DNA from 4 places in the Photobacterium minamisatsumaniensis genome. Region 4 is predicted to be linked to each of the others. Evidence: predicted binding sites of a transcription regulator. Region 4 holds the regulator's gene; each other region holds the start of a gene.
What was found. Region 4 encodes PurR, which represses purine synthesis genes. Its sites were predicted from a motif close to TNANGNAAACGTTTNCNTNA; they were not measured.
Positions count from the first base shown of each region.

Region 1 (3,594 bases), on a different contig from region 4:
ATTTACACGTGAACTTTGGGGACGTTATTGGACTTTTGCGCATAATGGCCAGTTAACGGGGTATCAATCTTTAGATACTGGGCGATTTAAGCCCGTTGGTGACACGGATAGTGAAATTGCTTTTTGTTGGTTACTTAATCAACTAGAAGCTGAATACCCTGAACCAACCGATGACTGGGAAGCGGTTTTTGAATTGGTCGCGAAGAGTTGTGACACGTTAAAAGAACTTGGCGTGTATAACATGCTGTTAAGTAATGGCGAGTATGTACTTACGTACTGTACCAATAATTTACATTGGATAACGCGTCGGGCACCGTTTGGCCAAGCCTCGTTGATTGATGAAGATGTAACGATTGATTTTCAACAAGAAACGACACTCAATGATGTGGTGACGGTGGTTGCAACTCAACCGCTGACCAATGATGAAAGCTGGCATAAAATGCAGCCGGGAGAGTTCGGTGTGTTTCATTATGGTGAATTGGTCCATAACCGAACGGTTTGATACTGCAGAGTTCATAAAAATAAAAACGCGACCGAGGTCGCGTTTTTTATAGGGTCGGTATGGAGCCAAGACGATTAGTCTTCCGTTGCATACCCCTGTTCTGACAGTATTTCACCATCAACGACGGCTTGCTCACCGTTCATTATTGCCCGCTGCTGAAGACACCAATTTGCGACAAGAGGATAGATACGGTGCTCTTGTTCTTGCACTCGTTCGGTAACTTCTTCTACAGTATCGCCATTAAAAATGGGCACTTTAGCCTGTAGGATAACGGGGCCACCATCTAGCTCTTCAGTAACAAAATGTACACTGGTACCATGCTCAGTATCACCGGCGTCAATGGCTCGCTGGTGGGTATTAAGGCCCGTGTATTTAGGCAGCAACGACGGATGGATATTGATCATTCGCCCTTGGTAGTGACGAACAAACTCGCCGCTCAGAATCCGCATGAATCCAGCCAGAATCACTAAATCAGGCTGGTAGTTATCAATTAACACAGACATTGCCTGATCGTATTCTGCACGATCTGTAAAATCTACTGCTGATAAATGTAGCGCATCAATGCCTGATTCTTTTGCCCGTTCAAGGCCGTAAGCGTTCGCTTTATTTGATAATACAGCGGCGACTTTCGCATTTTCAATGATGCCTGAATCACAGGCATCAATGATAGCTTGAAGGTTAGATCCGTTTCCGGAAATAAGAACGACGATATTTTTCATCGGCTTACAGGATCTCCACCTGTTCTTCACTTGCATCAGCGTTAGCAATGCTACCAAGCAGCCATGCATTTTCGCCTTCAGCGTTCAGAATGTTGATAGCTTGCTCTGCTTGCTCTTGTGGAAGCGCAATGACAAGGCCAACACCACAGTTAAAGGTGCGGTACATTTCGTAAGTATCAACATTGCCAGCATCTTGTAGCCAGTTAAAGACAACAGGCCACTCCCAGCTATTACCGTTAACGACTGCTTTCGTACCTTCCGGTAGAACGCGAGGGATATTTTCCCAGAAACCACCACCTGTAATGTGTGAAATAGCGTGAACATCACAGCTTTCCATCATTTTCAGTGTTGATTTTACGTAGATTTTTGTTGGCTCTAGTAGGTGATCAGATAGTGCTTTACCTTCAAGTTCTTGGCTTAAATCAGCGTCTGATACTTCAAGAATTTTACGGATCAAAGAGAAACCGTTTGAGTGAGGGCCGCTAGAACCCACAGCAATTAGAGCATCACCTGCTTTAACCTTGCTACCATCGATGATGTCAGCTTTTTCGACAACACCAACACAGAAGCCAGCGACGTCATAGTCTTCGCCATGGTACATACCTGGCATTTCAGCTGTTTCACCACCAATCAGTGCACAGCCAGATTGAATACAGCCTTCACCAATACCTGCAACAACTGCAGCAGCAGTGTCTACGTCTAACTTACCTGTTGCGTAGTAATCAAGGAAGAACAGAGGTTCGCCACCTTGAACAATCAGGTCGTTTACACACATGGCTACTAAGTCGATACCAATTGTATCGTGCTTGTTTAAATCCATCGCTAAACGAAGTTTTGTGCCCACGCCGTCTGTACCAGAAACTAATACCGGCTCTTTATACTTGGTTGGTAGGGCACATAGTGCACCGAAACCACCAATTCCGCCCATTACTTCGGGACGGTGGGTGCGTTTGACCACCCCTTTAATACGATCAACTAATGCATTACCTGCATCGATATCAACACCAGCATCTTTGTAACTAAGAGAAGAGTTATTGTCGCTCACAGGAGATCCCTCAACGTATTAAAGTAAAAAAGCGGGGCTATGATAACAGCAGTCAGGGCGGAAAGGGAAACGTTTGCGTCAATAAATATTGCTGGCTAATTCTTGAGCAAACGATGACGTAAGCACTATCTAGCTACAATTGGTCTAGTGTATAATAATGCGTTTTTTTTAAATTTTGCGTGTCTAGGAGTCAGAGATGAAAGTCGTTGAGGTGAAACACCCGTTAGTAAAACATAAGATTGGTCTTATGCGTGAAGGTGATATCAGCACTAAGCGTTTTCGTGAGCTAGCAACAGAAGTTGGTAGCTTGCTTACGTACGAAGCGACTTCAGATTTCGAAACAGAAAAAGTGACGATTGAAGGCTGGAATGGTCCAGTTGAAATTGATCAGATCAAAGGTAAGAAAGTTACTGTAGTGCCAATCTTGCGTGCGGGTTTGGGTATGATGGATGGTGTACTTGAGCATATGCCAAGTGCGCGCATTAGTGTTGTCGGTATTTACCGTGATGAGGAAACACTAGAGCCAGTCCCATACTTTAACAAGCTGGCGTCAAACATCGATGAGCGTATTGCATTGGTTGTAGATCCAATGCTAGCGACTGGTGGCTCTATGATTGCTACATTAGACCTATTGAAAGAGCAAGGTTGTAAGCAGTTTAAAGTTCTGGTGTTGGTTGCTGCTCCTGAAGGCATTGAAGCGCTTAAGAAAGCACACCCAGATGTAGAGCTGTACACTGCAGCAATTGATGAAAAGCTAAATGATAAAGGCTACATCGTCCCTGGTTTGGGCGATGCGGGTGATAAGATCTTCGGCACGAAGTAATTACTCGAGCGAAAAAAAACCGGACGATAGTCCGGTTTTTTTATATCTGAGGTTTAGCAATATGTATCAATGCTAGTGGTGATTTTCATCGATTTGAGCGTTATCAACAACGTGATTTTCACCAAGATCATCAGGTAAGATCAGGTTTAGGAGTATCGCAACGATACCGCAAAGACTTACCCCTTGTAGGCTAAACTCGCCAATACCAAATGCCATACCGCCAATACCAAATACGAGAGTAACAGCCACAATCACTAGGTTACGAGCTTTATGTAAATCAACTTGGTTTTTGATGAGGGTATTTAGCCCAACAGTGGCAATTGAACCAAACAACAGGATCATTATACCGCCCATAACCGGGACTGGAATTGTTTGAAGCATTGCGCCGAGCTTACCCACAAACGCTAATACCAACGCGGTTACCGCAGTCCAAGTCATAATCACAGGGTTGAATGACTTTGTTAACATTACAGCGCCTGTTACTTCTGAATATGTGGTATTGGGT
Region 1 covers NZ_JAKJSI010000041.1:56,388-59,981, reverse strand. The annotation lists gene L4D78_RS21090 (class II glutamine amidotransferase) at 1-502, shown strand, start outside; gene purN (phosphoribosylglycinamide formyltransferase) at 577-1,221, opposite strand; gene purM (phosphoribosylformylglycinamidine cyclo-ligase) at 1,226-2,266, opposite strand; gene upp (uracil phosphoribosyltransferase) at 2,463-3,089, shown strand; gene L4D78_RS21070 (uracil-xanthine permease family protein) at 3,162-3,594, opposite strand, start outside.
Region 1: purM (phosphoribosylformylglycinamidine cyclo-ligase) is a predicted target of PurR. The motif match lies at 2,328-2,347, and genes of this name have one in related genera.

Region 2 (3,594 bases), on a different contig from region 4:
GCACACCCATGTTGAACATGGGGGATGAAGTTCGACGTACCCAGCAAGGTAACAATAATGCTTATTGCCAAGACAATGAGATCAGCTGGTTTGATTGGAGCTTACTTGATAAGCACCCAGACATGTTGCGTTTTGTGACGCAATTAAGCCAACTTCGCCGCTCGGAGCCCACCATTGATTGGAATATGCATATTTCACTGAGCTCCGTGGTCGAAGAGGTCAGTATTCGTTGGCATGGACTGATCCCCGAGCAACCTGATTGGTCTGATGAATCACATTCGTTAGCACTGACCGTTAATCACCCTATCACTCAGGATGAATTGTATGTGATATGTAATGCTTATTGGGATCCACTTGAGTTCACCTTGCCCAGCAGACAATGTAGTGAATGGCACTTGTTGGTGAATACAGCAAAACGATCACCTTATGATATTTATCATTCTAATGATGCGCCTGTTTATCCACATGATACCATTCTAGTGACAGGACGCAGTATGATCGTCATGGTAGCTAAATCGATGCAGGAGTAGGTATGTTGGTAACGGTAAAAAAGTGGGTTGCGGCATATGACCGCTGGTGTGAACGAATGGGGTTTGTGCCAGAGAACCGTCGTTGCTGTGCACCTGTTCGCTATGATAATGATGATGCCCGCCACCCGAAGAACCGTGCTAAGTCGTTAGCGCATTCAACATGTAACAAAATAGATGCTGATTGACAGTCATTGCCATTTTGATTTTCCACCTTTCTGCGATGACCCAAAGGCGTATTTAACCTTGGCGCAAGAGGCTGGAGTCGGCATTGTTGTGGTTCCTGCTGTCGGTGAGCGTAATTGGCAGGCGATCCGCCAGTTGAGTGCTGTGTTCGACAATGTTTATTATGCTCTGGGGTTGCACCCTTTTTTTAGCGCAGAGCATACAGAGAACGCCATTGCTCGGTTGGCCTCGGAGCTTGCTGTTGAATCAGAATTGAGAGAAAAAAATGCCTCTCGGTGCGTAGCTGTTGGCGAATGTGGTCTAGACTTTGCCATTACGGATGCAAATCGAAATCAACAGATTTCGTTACTAACTCAACAGTTGGTGCTGGCTAATGAACATAACTTACCCATTATTCTTCATTGTAGAAAAGCCTTCCCTGAGTTAATGCGTGTTTTGAGGCAAAATCCACCGATTGCAGGTGGGGTATACCACGCTTTTAGTGGTAGTTACCCGCAAGCAAGGCAGCTTATTGATCTAGGTATCAAAATTGGCGTTGGTGGAACGATTACATATCGCAGAGCCAATAAAACACGTAATACAATAGCGACATTGCCTTTGGCAACACTTTTGCTGGAAACGGATGCGCCGGATATGCCGATAGCAGGGTTTCAAGGGGAGCCTAATCGACCAGACCGACTTGCTAATATTATGCGTGAACTTGCAGAGATTAGAGTGGAAAGTGAACAAGAGATTGAGCGGGTTATCACCTTAACCACAGCTGAACTTTTTAGTATTTCGTTGTGAACCTAAGTCACAATAAAAACGATTGCGCGAAACGGTTGCGTTAAACGTTTTCCTTTTTGTGAGGTAGCTCACAAATGAGATTGAACTTTTACTCTGTCTCTCTAAAAACTGTGATTCCTGCATTACTTTATCCGTCTCAGCATGGGTATAATGCGCCGGACTCTTAATGAGCCAAATTGTCGAGACGCCAAAAAACTTAACTAAAGGGAAGCCATAAACCATGAGCCTGTTTATGAGCCTGGTTGGGATGGTTGTATTGCTAGGTCTAGCGGTACTACTATCTGATAACCGTAAAGCTATTAATCTACGTACTGTTGGTGGTGCATTTGCCATCCAATTCTGTTTAGGTGCATTTGTTCTTTATGTACCAGTTGGTCGTGACGTGCTATACGGTATGTCAACGGCTGTTTCCAACGTTATCGCTTACGGTAACGATGGTATTAACTTCCTATTTGGTGGTCTGACTTCAGACACTATGTTTGAAGTGTTTGGTGGTGGCGGTTTCGTCTTCGCCTTACGTGTACTACCTGTAATTGTTTTCTTCTCTGCACTAATCAGCGTACTTTACTACCTAGGCATTATGCAGGTTGTAATCAATGTACTTGGTGGTGGTCTGCAGAAAGCACTAGGTACGTCTCGCGCGGAATCTATGTCTGCAACAGCTAACATCTTCGTTGGTCAAACGGAAGCACCATTGGTGATTCGTCCGTTCGTACCAAAAATGACTCAGTCTGAGCTGTTTGCAGTAATGTGTGGTGGTCTAGCGTCTGTTGCTGGTGGTGTACTTGCAGGTTACGCATCAATGGGTGTTCCTCTAGAGTACCTAATTGCCGCATCATTCATGGCAGCACCGGGTGGTCTTCTATTTGCTAAGATCATCAAGCCTGAAACTGAAGAAGCTGTTGAACAGTTTGCTGGCGATGCTGACGATGCTGACGACAAACCAGCGAACGTTATCGATGCTGCGGCTGCAGGTGCTTCATCTGGTATGCAGCTTGCGCTAAACGTTGGTGCAATGCTACTAGCATTCATCGGTTTGATTGCCCTAGTTAATGGTATCCTTGGTGGTATTGGTGGCTGGTTCGGTATGCCTGAACTAACACTAGAATTTATCCTTGGTTACGTATTCTCACCACTTGCATTCCTAATCGGTGTGCCTTGGTCTGAAGCAACTATTGCTGGTTCATTCATTGGTCAGAAACTGGTAGTTAACGAATTCGTTGCTTACCTAAACTTTGCACCATACCTAGCTGAAGGTGCAGAAGTTGTACTTTCACCGAAGACTGAAGCTATCATTTCGTTCGCTCTATGTGGTTTCGCTAACCTATCATCAGTAGCTATCCTACTGGGTGGTCTAGGTGGCCTAGCACCGAGTCGTCGTCACGAGATTGCTCAATTTGGTATGAAGGCTGTTGCCGCAGGTACGCTTTCTAACCTAATGTCTGCAACAATTGCTGGTCTATTCGTTACGCTTAACGCAATGTAATCAGCCGACGTAAGTCGATGAAAAACGCCACAGCTTTGCTGTGGCGTTTTTGTCTGTAACTTCCATTTATTCTTTATAACGCAAATCACCTTTCTTCCCCCCGGTTAGCTCCCTTATCTGTATCAACATATAGGGTAAACGTTAACGCTTGTTGTTTTAATTTATGCCATAAAATCGATTGCGCTCCAATTTCTGCCATTCTGGTTTGTTAGCATGTGGTTTATACCATTAAGAACAACAGGCGACGTAAGGCAGACTACACTTTCTCTTGTGCGAAAACCGTTTGAGAGAATGATTATGAATGAAGTCATATTGGCACTGTTCGCTGGGTTTATTGTTGGCGTGTTATTTTCAGCGCTGAAGTTACCTATCCCTGCGCCACCAGTATTGTCTGGCGTTATGGGGATCGTTGGGGTTTATGGTGGGGGTATTGCTTACCAATGGATCGTAGAGCGTTTTTTTAGCTGACTCAAACGATTTATAGCCCATAAATTGGCCGATGATGTTTTTCGTTACGTAAACACATTGTCCACACTGGGAAACGTAACTTTCATGGTGGTGGGTATGTTCGCTTGGTATTATAGACCCGCACCATCACAAACTGATTAA
Region 2 covers NZ_JAKJSI010000015.1:38,926-42,519, reverse strand. The annotation lists gene glgX (glycogen debranching protein GlgX) at 1-530, shown strand, start outside; gene L4D78_RS07325 (DUF5363 family protein) at 533-715, shown strand; gene L4D78_RS07320 (TatD family hydrolase) at 705-1,499, shown strand; gene L4D78_RS07315 (NupC/NupG family nucleoside CNT transporter) at 1,720-2,985, shown strand; gene L4D78_RS07310 (XapX domain-containing protein) at 3,283-3,453, shown strand.
Region 2: L4D78_RS07315 (NupC/NupG family nucleoside CNT transporter) is a predicted target of PurR. The motif match lies at 1,536-1,555, and genes of this name have one in related genera.

Region 3 (3,594 bases), on a different contig from region 4:
AAGTTGGTTTTTTAATACCAGAAATCGCCATTCGAGATAACTTAAAACTCAAGCCGACACAGTACTCTTTACTACTCCATGGTGAAGTCATTTCACAGGGTGATATTGACCCTGAACGGTTAATGGCACTCGCGGTGGGTGAAGTCTATGGGCAGCTCGATGGTGTATTAGGTAAAGACCCAGCTTATAACCTCGATGCGGTATGGATTGAACCGAATAATAAAACACAAGCGCTTAATCAAGGTTATTCAGTGGTGGATGGTGCAACCGTCATCGCGACCCACTTAAGTAAAATAATCAAAGAGCATTTAGCTGAGCTATTCTGTCATGATGATGTTGAACGCCTGATGGAAAGGCTTAGCGACAACGCCCCTAAGCTTGTTGAAGCCTTAACCAACCAGCTAAACCACCAGCAGCAAATGCGCGTTTATCGTCACCTATTGATCGACCAAGTGCCGATTAAAGACATCGCAACGATCAGTTCAATCATGGTTGAAAGCAGTGAAGTCACCAAAGACCCTATTTTAATTGCTGCCGATGTTCGCTGTGGCATTAAACGCGTTTTGACCAATAACTTACTGGGTTCAGGAAAAGATTTTAATATCTATACCCTAAACGATAACCTTGAGAAAATGCTGTTAACGTCATTAACTAAAGCTCAGCAAAGTGGGCAAACAGCCTTAGACAGTTTTCCGGTAGAACCCACCTTGCTCGCTCAGCTTCAGCAAAATATGCCTGCGGTAAAAGAGCAGTTAAAGCAAAATGGTTTCAAACCCATTTTGCTCGTTACACCACAATTGAGGCCATTGCTGGCACGCTATGCCCGTACATTTGCGAAAGGCCTTGTTGTTCTGTCTTACAATGAAATACCCGAAGACCGTAATATTAATGTTTTAGGACACCTCGGCTAAACTTCCCTGTCGCTCGACTGAAACCAGACACTCAGTCGAGCTACTTACTTCACTTGCGCTTAAAAAAACATCAAACGCATTTCCCCTGTCTAGCTTCATAATATCTGGCTACATTGCGATAACACGCCAAGTTTCCTTATAAATCAATGTATTTAAATCACCCCCCCCTCTATCAGTAACATTCCCGCAAAGAATACTAAAACAAGTGATATATATATCGGCATTTACCTCTTTACCCATGATAAAATTATGGTATAAACCCAACGCAAACGATTGCGCAACCTGTAAAACTCTTCTGCGCAATATATCTGTAGTTACCTAAGCGAGGTTATGGCCGCCCATGAAAAGTGATATTGAAATTTGCCGTGATACCAAACTCACCCCAATTGATACCATCGCCCAACAGGCAGGCCTTCTCTCAGAAGATCTGACGCCACAAGGCACCCTGAAAGCAAAAGTAAAACCCTCTGTGCTTAAACGCCTTTCCGATCAGCAAGAAGGGAAACTTGTTGTCGTCACAGCGATAACACCAACACCGCTTGGCGAAGGCAAAACCGTAACTACCATCGGTCTTGCTCAGGGTCTTGCTAAACGAGATAAAAAAGTCATGGCGTGTATTCGCCAGCCTTCAATGGGACCTGTATTTGGTGTTAAAGGCGGAGCTGCTGGCGGTGGCTTTAGCCAAGTTGCACCAATGGAAAAGCTAAACCTGCATCTAACAGGTGACATCCATGCAGTAACAGCCGCGCACAACTTAGCAGCTGCGGCAATTGATGCACGCCTTTACCATGAAGAACGCCACGGTTACGACGCTTTTGCGGACAAAACCGGTATGGCAGCCTTGCGCATTGATATTGACCGTATCGTTTGGAAGCGCGTGATGGACCATAACGATCGTGCACTACGTATGATCACGGTCGGCAATAACGAAGCGGGCAAAACCATCAATGGTATCGCCCGTAATGATGGTTTCGATATCTCTGCCGCTTCTGAGCTAATGGCAATTCTGGCCCTATCAAAAGACTTGGCTGATATGCGCCAACGTATTGGTCGTGTTGTCCTTGCTTATAACCTTGATGGTCAAGCTATTACAGCAGAAGATCTACAAGTAGCTGGGGCCATGGCCGTGACCATGTGTGAAGCTATTGAGCCAACTTTAATGCAAACACTAGAAGGTGTACCCACACTGATCCACGCAGGCCCGTTTGCCAATATCGCCCACGGTAACTCTTCAATCATTGCAGACCGTATCGCGCTGAAGCTGAGTGAATTCACCATTACCGAAGGCGGCTTCGGCTCAGACATGGGTTTTGAAAAAGCATGTAACATTAAAGCGCAGCAAGCAGGTCGCGGTGCCGATTGTGCGGTGGTTGTGGCAACACTGCGTGGGTTAAAAGCGAACTCTGGTTTGTATGATCTTCGTCCGGGCCAAGGACTACCAGACGCTATTTTCTCTCCCGATGAGAAAGCCTTGGTTGCGGGTTTTGATAACCTTCAATGGCACATTAACAATGCCGCTAAATACGGTGTACCTGTCGTTGTGGCAATCAACCGATTCCCACAAGATACCGATGCTGAGCTTAACCAACTAAAAGCAATGATTGAAAACACAACGTTCAATGTGCATGTTGACGTCGCGATCAGTGAAGCATTTGGTAAAGGTGGCGAAGGCGCGGCTTTACTTGCCGATGCGGTTATTAAAGCCTGTGAGCAACCGACTAACTTCAAGCCGTTGTACAGCCTAGAGCAGACGCTGGAAGAGAAACTAATGACCATCGCTGAAGTGGGCTACGGTAGCCGCGGGGTTGAGCTCTCTGATCTAGCCAAGCAGCAACTGGCCGAGTTAAAAGCACACGGGCATGATAATTTAGCCATTTGCATGGCAAAAACACCCTTGTCTATCACCCCTGACCCAAGCAAAAAAGGCGCACCAACCGATTTTGTTGTACCGGTTCGTGAACTGAAGCTCTGCGCTGGTGCAGGTTTTGTCTATGCGTTATGCGGCAATGTTATGACCATGCCGGGTTTACCGGAAAAACCCGCTTACCTCGCGCTAGACATTGATGAAGATGGCAACATTACAGGTTTAAGCTAATCGAGTCTTTCATCGTAAAAGCGCCAGCATAACGCTGGCGTTTTTTTATTGTGTCACGACTATAAAGACAGGCTAATAAACAGCCCGGCCACGGTCGCATTCAGCAAATTGGCTAACGTTGCTGCGATTAGCGACTTCATCCCTAATTGTGCAATTTCGTTATAGCGGCTCGGTGCCATAAGGCCAATACCACCAAGCAATACCGCAATGGAACCAAAATTAGCAAACCCACATAATGCGAATGCAATAATTGCTTCAACTCGCGGCTCTAATACACCACTTTCTATCATGGGCGCCAACTGAGAAAACGCCACAAATTCATTGATCGTGGTTTTAGTACCAAAAATAACCGCCATCAGCTGCGCAGACTCAAAGTCCCAAATACCAGCAATATACGCAAAAGGTAAAAACAGGTAGCCAAAGATAATATCGAGACTCAGAGAAGGCATTCCAAACCAGCCACCAACGCCGCCAAGCATGCCATTTATCAGTGCTATCAACCCGACAAAAGCCAGTAGCATTGCCCCAATATTCAATGCGAGCTGCATCCCCTGCATTGCACCTTGTGCCGCGGCATCAATCACATTC
Region 3 covers NZ_JAKJSI010000028.1:44,746-48,339, reverse strand. The annotation lists gene flhA (flagellar biosynthesis protein FlhA) at 1-911, shown strand, start outside; gene L4D78_RS15660 (formate--tetrahydrofolate ligase) at 1,252-3,006, shown strand; gene L4D78_RS15655 (NupC/NupG family nucleoside CNT transporter) at 3,066-3,594, opposite strand, start outside.
Region 3: L4D78_RS15660 (formate--tetrahydrofolate ligase) is a predicted target of PurR. The motif match lies at 1,173-1,192, and genes of this name have one in related genera.

Region 4 (3,594 bases):
CAAGCTAAAATAGGCACAACGGCAAGTAACATTGTTTTACCGATATGATAGTTACGGTACCAATACTTTTTTGAGCGTATTTTTAACAGTAGTCCCCATGTAAGGAGTAGGGCGTTAAAGCCTGAAACGTAAACAAGTACATCGTACATCATTGGCATTGAGGCCATGTTGTTATTGATAAGAACGAGTACGGTGATAGGGGGAAGTAAGCTGAGTAAAACGAATAACTTCATTAGTCGAGGCCATTTACCAAACTTATCCTTGAACATCTGATCAGTTTGTCCGGGAAAAGGTTTGGTACAGTTCATAATGACCTCCGAAAATATATGCTGTTATTTTACGGTCTTTATAAAGTAATGAAAGCTTGTTGAGTGTTTTGTAAACAGCTTTGTGAGGCAATTCAATCTTTCAGATATACTGACAATTAATTGTCATTCATGGGGTGTACGAAGCAAACTGAACGTGCGGTCAAAGCCTGACCATGCTATCGAGGAGAATAATGGTGCTGAGGCATAATAGTGAGCAAGGAACACTCGAAATGATGCATTAACAAGAGGCATATCACCTCTTGTTAATGGTACTAAGCGGGGTTAACTAAGCTTTGAAAGCAGCTCTGAGCGACGTTCTTGCGGAATAACTGACCAATGCTGGCCACTAATTGCACCTTCTAATGCCCATAAAAGATCAATGCTTACAGTGCCTTGATGGGTATCTTGTAATGCCCTAAAAGCGTTAATCGAACCCGCTTCAAATAATGCATCGACACTGATAATCCCTGCTTTTTTTAGCATGCGTTCGTTTGCGAGTCGTAAGTTAGGTAGATCTTTTATACGTTCTGGTCCTGCCTTACTTTTTGTTTCTTTGTCTTCTTTTGCCGCTTCAAGAGAGCGCTTAGCTTGGCTAAGTATTTTAGTTGTGTCTTCCCACCATTCATCTGGAATTGCAAAATGCTTGGTAACAACAGGAAATCCACGTTTCTTATAAATATATGGCTTTAAGCCTGCCTGTTTAAAATCTTGTTCGTTTTCAGCGTTGGCACGAAGATGAAGTTTGTCGTTAACAACGAGTGCAAACATTGTTTCACCTGCGAATATGCCAAATCCGCCAAACATCGAGCGTGATTTTACGTTGTTGAAACAACTAAACAGTCGTAATGAATTTTTAAGTACTGGTTTGTCCATGCTTCTTCTCGGTGAAAAAAATCTAGGGTCACCTAACAACAGAGCGAGGATTTCAGATTAGCAAAATTAACAAAAGAGTAATGTCAGAATCATGTAAAATATGACGCCTGATCACTATTGCTATATCCATCGGCAACCCCGCTACCTTAAGTCGAACTAGTTATTGAAAACTATAGACTCTTAGGCCGGAAGCTTTGCGTCCCAATCTTTCGAAAGGTTTGCCTTGTTCGTGACTGTTTAAGAATATCGCAGAAGCAAAATTTGAACCTGCTCCCACTTTTAATAGCGTGACCTTGCTCCCATAAATTATTTTATCTTGTCTTTATTTAATTATAAAAAGTGCCAAAAGTTGAGTGAATATTCTAATTAGGCATGCTATAAGCACAAAAAAACGGAGGGGGAAGCCTCCGTTCTTATCGTCATCAATCCGCTTGTTATGAATTGGTGTTTCGGTTTATCACTGATTTTCTAATCACAAGCTCTGGTATCATTTCAAATATACGGTGCTCATGATCTTTATCTTTCACTCGTTCTAACAGGATTTCGATAGCTGTTTTACCAAGGCGGCGCTTGGGCTGGTGAATCGTGGTTAGGGGTGGTGAAAAGTATGGTGCTAAATCAATATTGTCGTAGCCGATAATTGAAATATCTTCAGGTACACGAATACCAGCTTGTGAAAATGTACTGATCATGCCCATCGCCATGATGTCATTGAAGCAAAAAATCGCCGTTGGACGTTTGTCCATTGCAATGAACTTTTCAGCGGCTTCAACTGCCGATTCACATTCAAAGTCACCTTCGAGTACCCAATCTGGGTGTACTTCGAGATCGGCTTCAGACATGGCTTTTTTAAAGCCTTTTAATCGTTCGCGACAAGCAGCTTTATCACTGTGGCCGGTTAAGCAACCGATAGCTTGATGCCCATGTTCAATAAAGAACTTAGTCGCGACATAGCCGCCTAACTCAGCATTATCTTGAATTTTATCTGTGTGAGGACTCTCTGGGCCCCAATCCATGACAACCATAGGCAAATCTTTTTGGCGCTCTAATAGACCGAGTAGGTTTTCATCCAAGTCTGAGCACATGACCAACAAACCATCAACGCGCTTTTCAGCCAGCATGCGTAAATAATCACGTTGCTTCTCAAGGTTACCTTCAGTGTTGCACAAGATAAGTGTGTAACCAGCGCCGTAACAGTACTCTTCAACACCGTGTACGACTTCAGCAAAGAAAGGGTTGGTCGATTTTGTAACCAACATGCCAATAGTACGGGTTGTGTTGCATTTTAAACTACGCGCTACAGCACTCGGAGCGTAGTTTAGCTCGTCAACTGCAGACAGTACTTTTTTTTGCGTCGCTTCTGCGACAAATCGCGTTTTGTTAATCACGTGAGAGACGGTGGTTGTAGAGACACCAGCCATACGTGCAACATCTTTAATCGTTGCCATATTTATTCTTCTAATAATAAGGGTCAAAAGACCTAGGTAATTTTAAGCTTTACTCAATAGAGTAGTGCACTGGCTATACGTTCAATACAGTTCACTGTTCTGTTGAGTACAGATAACAGAAACGACAAAAGGCCGCGACACGAATGGGCGGCTTCGTTTCTTTTCAGTATTCACGTTTATTGCGATTTAGGCTTTGCAATTGTTGCATAGTGTAATCGCTTGCGCTCTCATTTTACTCAGTGTAGCAAAGAGTGCAATGTTTCTTGCCTTAATAAATTAGGATTACTGGTGAATTGGATAGGTTTGATTGATTAATGGTCAACCATAAATCTAGCGAATAATTCCAAGAAACCAATAAAGATAGGTTTATAAAGCCTTTTTAGTTTGATTAAGAAGGCTTTAAAGGAAAAAGAGAAGGTATAAAAAAGAGATGTTTTTATTTTTTTTAACAACAACTTCCTGTTAAATGGCCAGTTCGAACTTTGACTGGTGTTCTTCAATTTCATGGCTGGATGTTGCAAGCACAATAGGATAATTATCGATCGGGTGGTGTGTAATGCAAACAGGCCAACCATAAACGCGTTCGATCGTTTTCGCTGTTAAAGCGTCCTTCGGACAACCATCAGCTTGAATTTTTCCCTCATTAAGAATGACTAAACGGTCTGCATATTGCGCTGCTAAGTTTAAATCGTGAATCACTATGATCACCGCAGCCCCAGACTTCGCTAACGACTTTGCGACTTGAAGGGTTTTATGTTGATGCGCTAAATCGAGTGCTGATGTTGGCTCATCAAGCATCAGAATACACTGCTCACCAGCGCGACTGAGTTGAGTCAGTACCCGTGCAAAGTGCACGCGCTGTTTTTCTCCTCCAGAGAGCGTAGGGTATAGGCGACAACTCAAATTTGTGACATCGACTTGAGCCATTTTTTCTTTAGCAATACTTACCGTTTCCCGATTGGTCA
Region 4 covers NZ_JAKJSI010000067.1:16,244-19,837, forward strand. The annotation lists gene L4D78_RS26715 (hypothetical protein) at 1-308, opposite strand, end outside; gene L4D78_RS26720 (TfoX/Sxy family DNA transformation protein) at 591-1,181, opposite strand; cyclic di-GMP riboswitch class I at 1,310-1,414, opposite strand; gene purR (HTH-type transcriptional repressor PurR) at 1,616-2,629, opposite strand; gene L4D78_RS26730 (heme ABC transporter ATP-binding protein) at 3,092-3,594, opposite strand, start outside.